3 regions of the Brevibacillus sp. BD137 genome follow, and region 1 is predicted to be linked to each of the others. Evidence: predicted binding sites of a transcription regulator. Region 1 holds the regulator's gene; each other region holds the start of a gene.

The links. Region 1 encodes LexA, which represses DNA repair genes until DNA is damaged. Its sites were predicted from a motif close to CGAACATATGTTCG; they were not measured.
Positions count from the first base shown of each region.
Region 2: the regulator LexA is predicted to act here: its motif matches at 1,512-1,525, upstream of ODZ53_RS18235 (WYL domain-containing protein).
Region 3: the regulator LexA is predicted to act here: its motif matches at 1,498-1,511, upstream of ODZ53_RS29230 (WYL domain-containing protein).

Region 1 is NZ_JAOTNO010000002.1:687,257-691,489, reverse strand. It holds gene ODZ53_RS06455 (hypothetical protein) at 41-721, opposite strand; gene ODZ53_RS06450 (DUF4269 domain-containing protein) at 809-1,384, opposite strand; gene ODZ53_RS06445 (DUF456 domain-containing protein) at 1,493-1,978, shown strand; gene lexA (transcriptional repressor LexA) at 2,029-2,652, opposite strand; gene yneA (cell division suppressor protein YneA) at 2,815-3,150, shown strand; gene ODZ53_RS06430 (DUF896 domain-containing protein) at 3,227-3,424, shown strand; gene crcB (fluoride efflux transporter CrcB) at 3,521-3,886, shown strand; gene ODZ53_RS06420 (HelD family protein) at 3,925-4,233, shown strand, end outside.
Region 2 is NZ_JAOTNO010000008.1:89,001-93,233, reverse strand. It holds gene ODZ53_RS18240 (MFS transporter) at 172-1,413, shown strand; gene ODZ53_RS18235 (WYL domain-containing protein) at 1,583-1,804, shown strand; gene ODZ53_RS18230 (hypothetical protein) at 1,902-2,150, shown strand; gene rsgA (ribosome small subunit-dependent GTPase A) at 2,395-3,480, shown strand; purine riboswitch at 3,613-3,714, shown strand; gene ODZ53_RS18220 (xanthine phosphoribosyltransferase) at 3,945-4,233, shown strand, end outside.
Region 3 is NZ_JAOTNO010000028.1:7,286-11,518, reverse strand. It holds gene ODZ53_RS29240 (type II TA system antitoxin MqsA family protein) at 1-881, opposite strand, end outside; gene ODZ53_RS29235 (hypothetical protein) at 912-1,265, opposite strand; gene ODZ53_RS29230 (WYL domain-containing protein) at 1,532-1,747, shown strand; gene ODZ53_RS29225 (YolD-like family protein) at 1,964-2,128, shown strand; gene ODZ53_RS29220 (YolD-like family protein) at 2,309-2,554, shown strand; gene ODZ53_RS29215 (hypothetical protein) at 2,614-3,360, opposite strand; gene ODZ53_RS29210 (helix-turn-helix domain-containing protein) at 3,682-4,233, opposite strand, start outside.

The sequences.
Region 1 (4,233 bases):
GAACAGGAAGCTGGTTACGTCGGCCAGCTGAGTGCCCTGATTACTCTTTAAATGAAACCATAGTAACATTCTGATCTTTTTCGTTCACCGTTAAAACAACCTCACTTGCATAGCGTGAGAGAAATACGAGAAAGGGGGATTCTAGCAGGTCGTCACTGAGCACCCAGTTCGTGGGGGATATGGAGACCTCGTCACTTGTTTTGAATGGTCTATTCATAAAGTCCCAGAGCCTTTTGTGATCGGGTTGGGGAAGGTAGGTAGTCTGCTTGAAAAAGGAATCCCTGTCTATTTGGAACAGCTTTATGCTTAGTCGATTACTACGCTCACATTCTCCCTGTAGATAAAAATCGCTTACCAGAAGATCAATCTTACTTGTATGTATGACCGATTCGATAAAAGAACTCTTTATATTCGGCTTTAAGTCCTCCAGCCTGATTTCCTCCATCTTTCCATTCGTGTATATTCCCCGTACGTTAGTAAACAGGCTTGTGAAATTGACGGAAGCATACGCTTCTATCTCGGGATCGTTGTGGGCCGCAATCCGATAAGCAGTATGCTCATGAACAACGAAAGGGGCGATGGCCCATTGCAGGACGATATCATGGATAAAATCGGGAGGCTCCTGAAGCCCACTTGACTCGAATCTCTTAAATGAGAGGTCGACGTTTGTTTCTATCCGATTCTCTCCAGTGGGGAACGGTATCTCCATCAGCCAATTCATATAGTATGCCCTCCTTAATGATCGGTTGCAACGCCAGTCGCTGTTTACCCCTTATGATTCCAGCAAGTTGATAGATTTGCTAGCAGATTAATCCTTTCGTAGGAGCTGAACTCTTTGGCGTAATTCCTGTTCGGTCAACGACTCCAAATGCAACAAGGCCTCATACGGATCATCACCTGGAATATGAAAGTATCGAGCAAATGCAGGTTCTGTTTTGAGGCCGTCTTGCTTCAGAGCCCTGATATGTATACACGCATCCAAGCCCCCTATATGTAACAATCGTGCTTCGATGTCCATATGACGATAGGCGTTTTGCTTTTCGACTGCAACCGGTTGAGCAAACAATTCAAACCAAAAGCCAGCTGTGAAAAACGAAATAACGCACGTGGGAATCCCTTTGAGATCAAGTTGTGTCACTTCAAAGCTGGTTGAGCAGCCAAACGCTTTACGAACAACCTGCTCAAACTGATCCAGATCATGACTCTCGCAAATAATATCCAGATCGCTTTGCTCAACATCAATGTCCAATGGGATGGTTCCGGCAAGCACTGGACGGTAATCGGCTAGTACTTCCATGATATGCGTCTGTTGAATCGCTTTCCATGCCGTTTTTTGGCGCATCGTTCCTCTGCTCAAGTAAGAGAGATCATGCCAATTTTTCATGAAACTACCCCCATGTCTACTTTCTTTTAAAATAGTGTAGACAAAAGTGAATAAGCGCGCAACGAAATTGGTAATCACTCGTATACCTAAATGAAGGGAGTGTAGTGGATGGAAATATTTTTGTGGGTCGTGGTTGTGTTATTGTTCCTGCTAAGCATCGCAGGAATTTTCTTACCCGTTTTACCTGATACGATCTTGTTGTGGGGGGGCTTTTTGCTCTATCACTTTTTCATTGCAGATCCGGGAGCGGGATTGCCGGCATCCTTTTGGTGGGGAATGGTCGTTCTAAGCATTCTGCTTTACGGTGCTGACTTGCTGACGAACATGTACTTCGTGAAAAAGTACGGGGGGTCCAAGTGGTCGTCCATTGCTGCTGCTGCCGGAATTATCCTCGGGATTTTCGTTTTCCCACCGTTTGGTATGCTGATCTTGCCGTTCGTATTCGTCGTTCTCGTAGAGTTGATGGTGCAGAAGCAATCGATGGAGCGAGCAGTGAAAGCGGGGGTAGGCTCACTGATCGGATTTTTGGGCAGTGCGGTCGTAAAAGTCATCTTGCAAGTTACGATGATCATCTGGTTTTTTATCGCCAGATAACAGATAGAAAACAAAAAGGACAGCCGAGGCTGTCCTTTTTTACGTGGAAACTAGTGAATGAGGCGATAGACACCAATGACTTTACCAAGAATGGTGACATGCTCCAGAATAATCGGTTCCATCGTGGCATTTTCCGGTTGGAGACGGAAGTGGTTCTTTTCTTTGAAAAATCTTTTGACGGTCGCTTCATCTTCTTCTGTCATGGCTACGACAATGTCACCATTGTTCGCTACGTGCTGTTGGCGAACAATGACGTAGTCTCCGTCGAGAATCCCGGCATCAATCATGCTATTCCCGGAGACGCGCAGCATGTAGACCTTGTCGGAAGTCACGATATTGTCTGGAAGCGGGAAGTATTCTTCTACATCCTCAATGGCTGTAATGGGTTGTCCAGCGGTTACTTTTCCGATTACTGGCACACGGACGACAGAGTCTTCGAAATTGTCTTGAAAACGATCTTCATCTGAAAGCAATTCGATGGCGCGAGGTTTGGTAGGATCTCGACGAATGAGGCCCTTTTTCTCTAAGCGTGCCAAATGACCATGTACCGTTGAGCTGGAAGCGAGTCCAACTGCCTCTCCAATTTCACGTACAGAAGGCGGATATCCTTTATCACGAACTTCCTTTCGTATGAACTCGATGATGGCTTGTTGTCTACTCGATAATTTTGACATAGAAAGACACCCCTGATTTCTCGAACATATTTTCCTATATTATACCATGGGAGCTTGCGTTCGACAAACATAAGTTCGTTTCGTTGTTGACATGAACATATGTTCTCATTTATTATGAGCTTACAAGAGAACAGAACGTATGTTTGCAAGGAGGCCATTATCATGAATTCATCGACAGTACGTAATCGTTTCGAGAAAAAAGAAGAACGTCGTGTTCGTTTTGGTATCACGAGAGGTCAAGCACTCTTGTTTCTTATTACATTTACTCTCTTTTTTTACTTGTTGACCGAACTAGTGTTTGCTGCTTCGCCAATGGACGAGCCACAAGGCATAGAAGTAACCGTACAATCCGGAGATAGTCTATGGTCGTTAGCTGTTCGCTACTCAGATCAGCATACGGATGTTCGTGACTATATCATAGAAATCAAGGAAGCGAACGGCTTGGATAGCAACTGGATTTATCCGGGTCAGACTCTGATCATGCCTGATATGCCGTAAGTGTTCGGCTGTCTTGCGAGATCATTCGAATGTGGTATAATGAAGCGGCACTACTACAGAGTGGGAGGAACCAGCAGTGGTATCTGACGCAGAAATTAAACGCATTAACGAATTGGTCAAAAAATCTCGCGAAGAAGGTTTAACCGAAGAAGAAAAGCTCGAGCAAAAAGCATTGCGCCAAAAGTACATTGACGCCGTTAAGCTTTCACTGAGAGCAAATTTGGATTCCATCCGTTATGTGGAAGACCTTGAAGAAAATAAGCCAAAACAGTAAGATAACAATTACTGATACGACAGACATCCTCGCTTGACGCTAGGGTGTCTTTTTCTGTGACATACATAACGCTTTGATAGCCAGGGAGGGATAGCGATGGCGTGGATAGCTGTGGCGGTTGGCGGAGCAGTTGGCTCTCTTGTGCGCTACCTATTGTCTTTACTCGCAAATCAGCCGGAATGGCCGTGGGGAACCTGGATCGCCAATGTTTGTGGATCCATGATCATTGGCATCTTGTTCGTGCTGGGGAAAGAACGTGGCATTTTATCTCCAACACTCTATCTCTTATTTGCAACGGGTGTCATGGGAGGATTTACGACTTTCTCTAGCTTCTCCTTGGAAGTGGTCACTTTTTGGGGAGAAGGACATCTGTTGCGGGGCACATTATATGCTCTTCTCAGTTTGGGAGTCGGTCTACTTTCATGTGCGGTTGGAATATGGCTGGCCAGGCAATGGTCCTGATACGTTCAAATACACGATACATGTGAGGGGGAATGAAGGTGAGTACACAGCATCGTGATTATGAATGGGAACAAAAAAAGCTGGATGAAACCATTTCAGCTATTGATGAAGAAATGGAGCAGCTTCGCAATGAAATTCGCGAGGCAACCGATGACTATGTGAAACAGGTCGTTAACTCTAAAAAGGCAAAGGATTTGCGCTATCTGGAAGATCAGGGGCGAGAGAAGCCTTATTTCGGCAGAGTGGACTTCTTGAAGGATGAAATCTACGAGCTGGATCAGGTCTACATAGGAAAACGGGGAATTGTACGCAGCGATACATTTGATTCTGTCGTCGTGGATTGGCGT
Region 2 (4,233 bases), on a different contig from region 1:
TGTATATCACATGTTAAAAACACTATTCAGAGCAAGCAAGTACACGGAAGGAAAAATACGAACGGCAGCATGACGCGGACGCATTTTGCACAGTAGAGGATTGTAGAGGTACGATCAGTATGTGAAAAACGGAATGCGTCATCTGCCTAAAAAAAGGTGGATACTGCTTCCATGTTCATGAATGCGACAAAAGTATATATGACCAAAAGTTTTTTGACTTCTCTGGCCAATACGACCATGTTCACAACCTATGCGATTTACTACATTGTGACACTGGGCTTTAACCCGTTTGAATTGCTAGTGATCGGGACGGTATTGGAGTTATCCGTGTTGGTGCTTGAAGGGATAACAGGAGTAGTGGCGGATACGTACGGTCGCCGTCGCTCCGTCATTCTCGGGATGTTTTTTCTGGGAATCGGATTTGCGATGCAGGGGATCGTTCCCGCGCTTGATGTTTGGGTACCGATGATTTCTGTCTTCGGTTTGGTGCTGTTTTCGCAAGTCGTCAGTGGTCTTGGGTATACGTTTATCAGTGGAGCGGATACTGCATGGATTGTAGATGAGGTCGGGGAAGAGAAGATCGGTACGATTTTCATGAAGGCCAAGCGCTACTCCTTGTTTGGGAATCTGCTCGGGATTGCACTTAGTGTGGCATTGGCAACACTCGCTCCCAATTTGCCTTACCTCATAGGTGGCCTCATGTATCTGGGGCTTGGCGTTTTTCTGATTCTGTTCATGAAGGAGACCGGATTTATTCCCCGTGAACGTGAGCAAGATGCTTCCCACGTGAAGGAAATGATTCAGACGTGGACTTCGGGTGCCAAAGTGATTCGCAGTCAGCCGATTCTCATGCTGATCTTGTTCGTGACGCTATTTACGGGTGCAGCCTCAGAAGGGTATGACCGTTTGTGGGAAGCGCATTTGATCGCAGAAATTGGTTTTCCAGAGCTCGCTGCTATTTCGATGCCCATGTGGTTCGGGATCATTGCCGCACTCGCAAGCTTGCTCGGCCTCATCGTAGTAGGCGTTGTGGAAAAAAGGCTGGATGTGAACAATGAGCGGGTTGTCCTTGTAGGCATGTTCACGTTGACGGGGCTCAAAATTGCAGCAATGATAGCTTTTGCCTTTTCTCCTAGCTTTAGCTGGGCATTAGTTGCATTGCTGTTGATCGGTGTGATCCAGTCATTGAGCAGTCCGCTGTATGATACGTGGCTGAATTTAAACATTGAAAGCAAGGTGCGAGCGACGGTTTTGTCGATGATGGGCCAGTCCAATGCTTTGGGACAAACGGCAGGTGGTCCTGCTGTCGGATGGATTGGGACGCGTTTTTCGATTCGCGCTTCGCTCGTTGCAGCGGCTATCTTGTTGGCACCGATTCTGATTGTGTTCGGACGTGCGCTTAGGAGGCGCTGAGTCACATACACAGTGTAACAAGCATAAGGCATGTGTCCATTTTTTAGGGCGCATGCTTTTTTGTTGAGGCAATCGTTGGTTTTTGTAATCAAAACTTGCGAACAAACGTTCTCTTTTGATATGATGATCTCAACAACAAGAAGACACATTTTGTGGTGGTGAGAGCCTGATGATTCAGGAGTTGAGAAGGTACGCAGCGAGGCAGCAAGCAGTGGAGATCATCTATTTGAAGAAGGATGGGGAGGCTAGCAGGCGTACGATTCGTGTGGTTCATATCGATGAGAACAAAGGGAGCTTGAAAGCATACTGTTATAGGAGGAAGGCGTATCGTGTATTTGTGTTGGAAAACATTTTGGCGATCGCACCTGTGTCAGGGTATTTTGCCGGATGAAAAGGAATCATCCTCCAAGCCCCCAGCCTATTCCAGCCATACTATGTTATACTAAATAGGTAAACAACTTCAAAAAAGAGGAAGGGCGGGGACAACAATGGAGTTCTTCATTGTCATTGTCATCATGTTCTTGATCGTAGTGTTTGTCTTAGCGTCCAAAGCTGCAAAAGGCGGAAGTGGGCGCTCTCATTCCTCTTCAGACAGCGGGGGCGGAGCCTTTTATGTAGACAGCTCTCACAATCACCATCATCGAAGTCATGATTCAAATGATCGTTGGGATAGCTATGACAGCGGAAGCGATAGCGGTGGTGGCGGAGATAGTGGAGGCGGCGGCGGGGGAGATTGACGCTGTTGCATTTTGTTTCATTATGGTACAATAATTGGGAAATATGATTCCAAACCTGAATGGTAGGTTTGCTAAAGGAGAGATGTTTTTATGGTAGTCATCAAATTTGTTCAGAGTGTCGTAGTCGGGGTCACGGGAATCCTCCTTTCAAGCGAACAGTAATATCGTTCACCAAATGAGGATTCGACTGTGACTGGTTCTGGCTGATAGCCATATATCTAACCAATTGCAGGGGGAATCCGCAGTGAATCAAACAACCAATCAACAAGTATTGCAATCTATGGGCTGGAATGAGTATTTTGCTAATCATTTTACCCCTTATGCTGAGCAAGGCTTCAGTGTGGGACGTATCACACTTGAACATAAACGTATTTATCGCCTGTGGAGTGAGCATGGCGAGCTCCTAGGCGAGGTAACAGGTAAGCTTCGTTATGAGGCAACCGGACGAGAAGATTTTCCGGCTGTCGGGGACTGGGTAGTGATCAGTGCCCGCCCAGAGGAAAAGAAAGCCTCGATCCACGGACTTCTTCCACGTAAGAGCAAGTTTTCCCGCAAGGTAGCTGGGGATACAGTGGAAGAGCAGATTGTGGCTGCGAACGTCGATACGGTTTTCCTCGTGAATTCCTTAAATAATGATTTAAATCTGCGCAGGATTGAACGCTATCTCATTCTTGCGTGGGAAAGTGGAGCAAATCCGGTGATTGTGCTATCCAAAGCAGATTTGTGTGACGATCTGGATGCATGTATGGCAGAGATAGAATCAATCGCGATCGGAGTACCTGTTCACGTAGTCAGTGCTGAGCAGGGAGAAGGACTGGATCAGCTCGCACCGTATTTGGGCGAGGGCCAGACGATTGCCTTGATGGGTTCCTCTGGTGTTGGCAAATCCACGTTGATCAATAAATTGAGCGGAGCGGAGATGCAAAAAGTCAGTGGCGTGCGTGAAGGTGATGACCGTGGCCGCCATACGACGACTCATCGTGAACTGTTCCGATTGCCGAGTGGTGCTCTCATGATCGATACACCGGGTATGAGGGAACTCCAGCTCTGGGAGGCAGATGAGGGCTTCCGCGGTGCCTTTGACGATATCGAGTCCATTGCGGAAACATGCCGTTTCAATGATTGCAAGCATATGCGCGAGCCCGGCTGTGCTGTTCAAGCTGCCATCAATGATGGATCATTGGAAAAGGCACGCTTTGACAGTTACCTAAAGCTCCAACGCGAATTGGCACATCTGGCACGCAAAGAAGACGCAAGGCTTGCTGCTGCTGAAAGGGATAAATGGAAGAAGCTCAACGTTCAAATGCGGGAGAAAAAACCAAAGAGATAAGTACGTGAGCCCTTGAGAAATCAGGGCTCTTTCCTTTAATTGGGCAAGTAAGCGCTTCCTTTTTCTTTCAAAAATTAACGCTTGCTACCAACGCGAGAGTTATGATAGATTTGGTCAATACTCGTTATTACACTTCGAAAAAGATAGGTAGCTCGTATAATTTTGGGAATAAGGCCCAACCGTTTCTACCAGGTGACCGTAAATCACCTGACTACGAGTGAAAGTGCGTCTAGGGTTCCGTCTCTTTCTTTCCTATTTCCATAATAGGGTTGAAAGAAAGCTGGTCCGAGCGGCGCAGGCACGAATGATGTGTCACACCTAAGGGATAAAAGCCCAGAGGGACAGTTTCACTTGGCGTTGGTTCGTTACGTAGCCCGCTTGTGACACTGTCCACTCTGGGCTTTCTATATTTCAGCAGGCCGCAAATAAAAATGGCCGGAACGATATCTGAGGAGGAAGAACTGATGAAAGAATTACAAGAGCGCATCGTACAGGATGGCAAGGTACTGTCGGCATCCGTTTTGAAGGTGGATGCGTTTTTGAACCACCAGGTAGATCCGCAATTGACGATGAAGATCGGACAACGCTTTGCCGAGTTGTTCGCTGGTGAAAACATTACAAAAGTCGTGACGATTGAGGCAAGTGGAATTCATTTTGCAATGGCAACTTCCTTTGCTTTAGGTGTTCCCTTTATTTATGCGAAAAAGAAAAAAGCTGTCACGCTGACAGAGGAAGTATATTCTGCTCCTGTTC
Region 3 (4,233 bases), on a different contig from region 1:
CGGAATTTAGATACCACATAATTTAGCATCTCAAGTTCTTCTGCGGTAAATAAACGAGGATTGAAATGATCAGTTGGAACTACATAACTTCCATAGTCATCTTCCTTCCAATCAACTTCAGGGTTGTTCTCGAAAAGTGTTTCATACTTCTCTGGAACAGGACCGTAATTATGGCAAACATATCTTGAGCCCGATATGGAACGATGGGTAAGTTTATAAAAGTAATTGTCAGCGTAATACATTAATTTATTTAACTTAGTCTTATAGGGACGTTCTTTTTCTGCAAAAAACAAAACCATCTGATTAAATTTCTCCATCGAAAAACGTTGAAATCCACTATAATCATCGGCAGGGTGAAAAAAAACATTATTAATTTCATCGATGATTCTAGACTGTTCTGTCTGTTTGCATAAGCTTTCTAACAGAATACTTAGTGCATCTTTTACAGGATCTGAAATTTTATCTTTATTTTGCTCGAAGAATTCAAGCATTTTATGTGGCTCTGAGCTTGCTTTTATTATTTGATTTTGTGCTTGAGTTGGAATAGAACCATTCTCGTATCTAGTGATCGTTATTTCTCCAAATCCAAGAAGTTTTGAATAGTCACGTTGGTTAAGATTGTATTTTTTCCTAATAGCTATTATTTCTTCTGGTTGTACTATCCCCTTCAAATCTCGATATTTTTTGAAAGCTGTTTCTTGGTTCTGCTCATCAATTATAGGATGAAATAATTCTTCGTTACACTCATTGCAAAAGGCGAGCATTCCAGTAATATTTATGTCCATTTCTTTTACAGGGTAGTTAAATGTTTTCTCGATTAATTTAAACTCTCTTTCTTGATCACACTTATGACAGAACAGTGTTTGGATTTCTGTTTTCATATTGGAGTTACCTCCCTTTTGAATAATAATTTAGGCTGTTTTGTAGGGATAAACTATTGGCCTAGCTGGAAAGTGAAATGACATAAACAATAAATCATCTTTAGGGGGGGTTCGGATTTTTAACTTGATGTAAATTTCAGTTCCATCATCTTCTAAGCCAAACTCCCAAACATCACCCGGTGAACCATTATGGTCTGGGTTTGGCCCCCTGTAATAGTTTTTGTATGTGAGATAATCGAACATTGAAAATGCATCTCTCATGCTTATTCCCATTTTGCCCAAAGTGTACTTTTCTTCTTTGCCCATAATAAAATCCAGTTTATTTGCATCTTTGTATTTCTTACACAATTCCAAGAAGGTTTTGACGTCATCAATACTTGCCAAGTGGTTCAATCCTTTCCTTGGTTTCTGGAGCATATAGACAAGAATTGTAGCAAGTTCGTTTTGGCGAGAAGTTATCAATTGATACTCTTATATATATTATAGCCAATTATCACACCAATAGTCACTGAAAATATGTGTTTATTGAAAAATTCTTCGTTCAGAAATCTTCATTTCTTAAATTAACCCCTGAGGATATTGATGTTGCTTGTTCGTGTTATGTTCGCATATAATTCGAACATAAGTTCTGGTATTTGGAGGCGAACAGAGTGGTGAAGGAACTGCAACGAGCTATTAGCCAACAGCAGTGCATTAAGATTATTTACCTTGGCAAAGACGGACAGATGTCACAGCGTACCTTGCGACCACTCGCGATAGTTGGAGATCGACTAAAAGCGTACTGTCTTACACGAAAAGCTCCTAGAATCTTCGCTATTGAAAACATATTAGCTTCTGAACAGTTGGTGAATAATCATGCTGTCTGATATCGAGCGAAAAGTCCTACGTGTGATCGGAAATTATTCAACAGGGCGGCGTAGAACACCAACAGTTGACGAACTGCGTATCAAGACAGGTTGAATCCGAGACGGCATCATGTCGGTGTTGGAGGTTCTGGCGAATGAGGAATACAAAGAATGGCAGAGGTCTGAACCTGACAAGATGGAAGTATACGAAACGTGGGAGCGAAAGGGACGGTAATAATGGCAAAGAAAATCGATAATTTATTCGGCTCATCGCGGTTTGTATTACCGGAACAGCGCGAGCTCTATTTGCAAATGAAGGAAGACGACAAACTCGTATCCATGCCTATACTTGAGCTGGATGAGCTTGAAACATTTGACTACCTATTACGGGATGCACAGTAAAATGAAAAAGCAGTATCAATCACATGGTGGCGACATAAGAAAAACGAGATAGGCACTATTTGTACTATGTGGGGAGCGGTACCAGAGATCAATGCGAATACCAGAAAAGTAAAACTGCTTACGGTCGAAGATGCTCAATGGATTCCGATTATCGATGTTAGGGGATAGGAGGTTCAATAGATGGCAAAAGCAACTACTCCAAAAAGACCGACTCGGGATGAATTTGAATTAGAAGAATTGGGGAATCAGCTCGTCGAAGCAAAAGATGATGGCGACGAGAGAGCGTTGACTGTTTGGGGAATGCCTGAGAAATTGCGCGGGAGGATCACGGTACTTGACTCGCGAACAAGGCTAGTTCATGTAGAGGAAAACGGAGCAACTAGGAAGATACCTTTCCTGGACATTATGAAGGTCACTTACGAGTAAAAAGAGAACGGGTCTTGTCCTTTAGCCTCATGCTTTTGGACAAGACCCGCTGCTATTTACTAATTAGATTCCTCTTCAAATAATGCTTTTAGCGGTTCACCTGATTTTACCTTTGTATCCTTTTCCCATACTCCATCTATAAAACTAAACTTTGTAGCAATACTTTTTCCAGATTGTTTTTTCTGTAGAACGTACAGATTTTCCTTAGATTCATGAAGATAGATTACTGGTAAATAATCTCCATCTTCGATATCTCTGGTTACGTCATCAACTTTTGTGAACAAATCTTTGTCCAATTTAAAAACATCAGTCTTTGTAACCTCAGTGTATCCAGTGAGGTCAATATCAGTTTCTTTGGCGACTGCATTAAATGTATTGGATATTATTTCTTGAGCATTTAGCTCTTCTTCAGATGCAGAGAGGGCCCAATCGTTAGGTCTGTAAGTTACTGTATCTGACGATTGTTGATATTCTTTGATCTTGCCATTCCTATCATACTCGTAGTGTTGACCCGCGACCTCATAAGTACGTGTTAGTCCACCTGTATAAACTTCTTCTTCACCCGATGCTTTAGTTGTTCCTTGCCTCTCTTTACCAATCGCTCTCCCATTATAATTTAAAAGGGAGAATGTACCTGCGGTATTGGTACTAACTTTTGTTTTTGATGTGAAAGGTAACGTGGCGTAGCTACTATCGGCAGTCGAAATGTCAACAGAAGATGAGTAAGACGTAATCTGGGCAAATGCACTATTTGTAGCGATCAGAGTTAATCCGAGAACTAAGGGAATTGCAATCTTTTTCTGCATTTTTCAAACACCTCTTTACCTAATTTTTCAAATATACCTAATAATACCAGTTCGTGAGAGAGTCATAAAGTCTTTTCTTGCTAATAAGTATAAATAGTTGATTAATATGAAAAGTACTATCATGTGTTTCGCTTGTAACATGGAGGAATAAAAAAGAGAAGGATTTTCCCCCTCTCTTTTAATAACATTTTACCAATCGGGTTCAACTCGATAGGGCCCTGACTTCGGATCACACGCTTCCGATACTACAGGCGAGGAAAAGAACACCACAAGAGCAAAAACCAAAAGTAGCTTCTGCATTAAACTCTCCTCCTTCTATTGTTACAAAATATTATCACATATGTTTTCAATTAACTCCATGTGTTCAAAGGACAGATTTTTATTGTTAGTTCGATGATGGCGTAGGAAAAGCCGTATGCCTTCGATGACCTCTCTAGTTATGCCTATGTGCTTGTAATACTTGATACTCTCGATCAGGCTATGAAAACCCTGATCATATATTTCCATTGAGATTAAGCACAACGCCTTACGTTTGTAGTATTGGGCCAGTGTCTTAATTCGGTATGGATGCTGCGGCATTCTCTCTGGCAGAAACTGATCCTCCGTTTCGATCAATAGCATGAGATCGTCTGTCTTTCCAGCCTCCAAATACGATTCCATGAGGTCGACGACGATTGATATGCGTCCTTCTCTGTTAGTCTCGTTTAAGCAGACGTTGAATAATCTGATTGCGTCCTCATGTTGCCCTTTTTTAGCAAGGAGAGTAGCTCGAAAATGGTTCCTTCGAAAATCAGCGTATTCGCTGTTTTCATACTCTTTTAGGTAGATGTCAGCGACATGGAAGTCTCCAAAGTAAATACACGAGTTGAATAG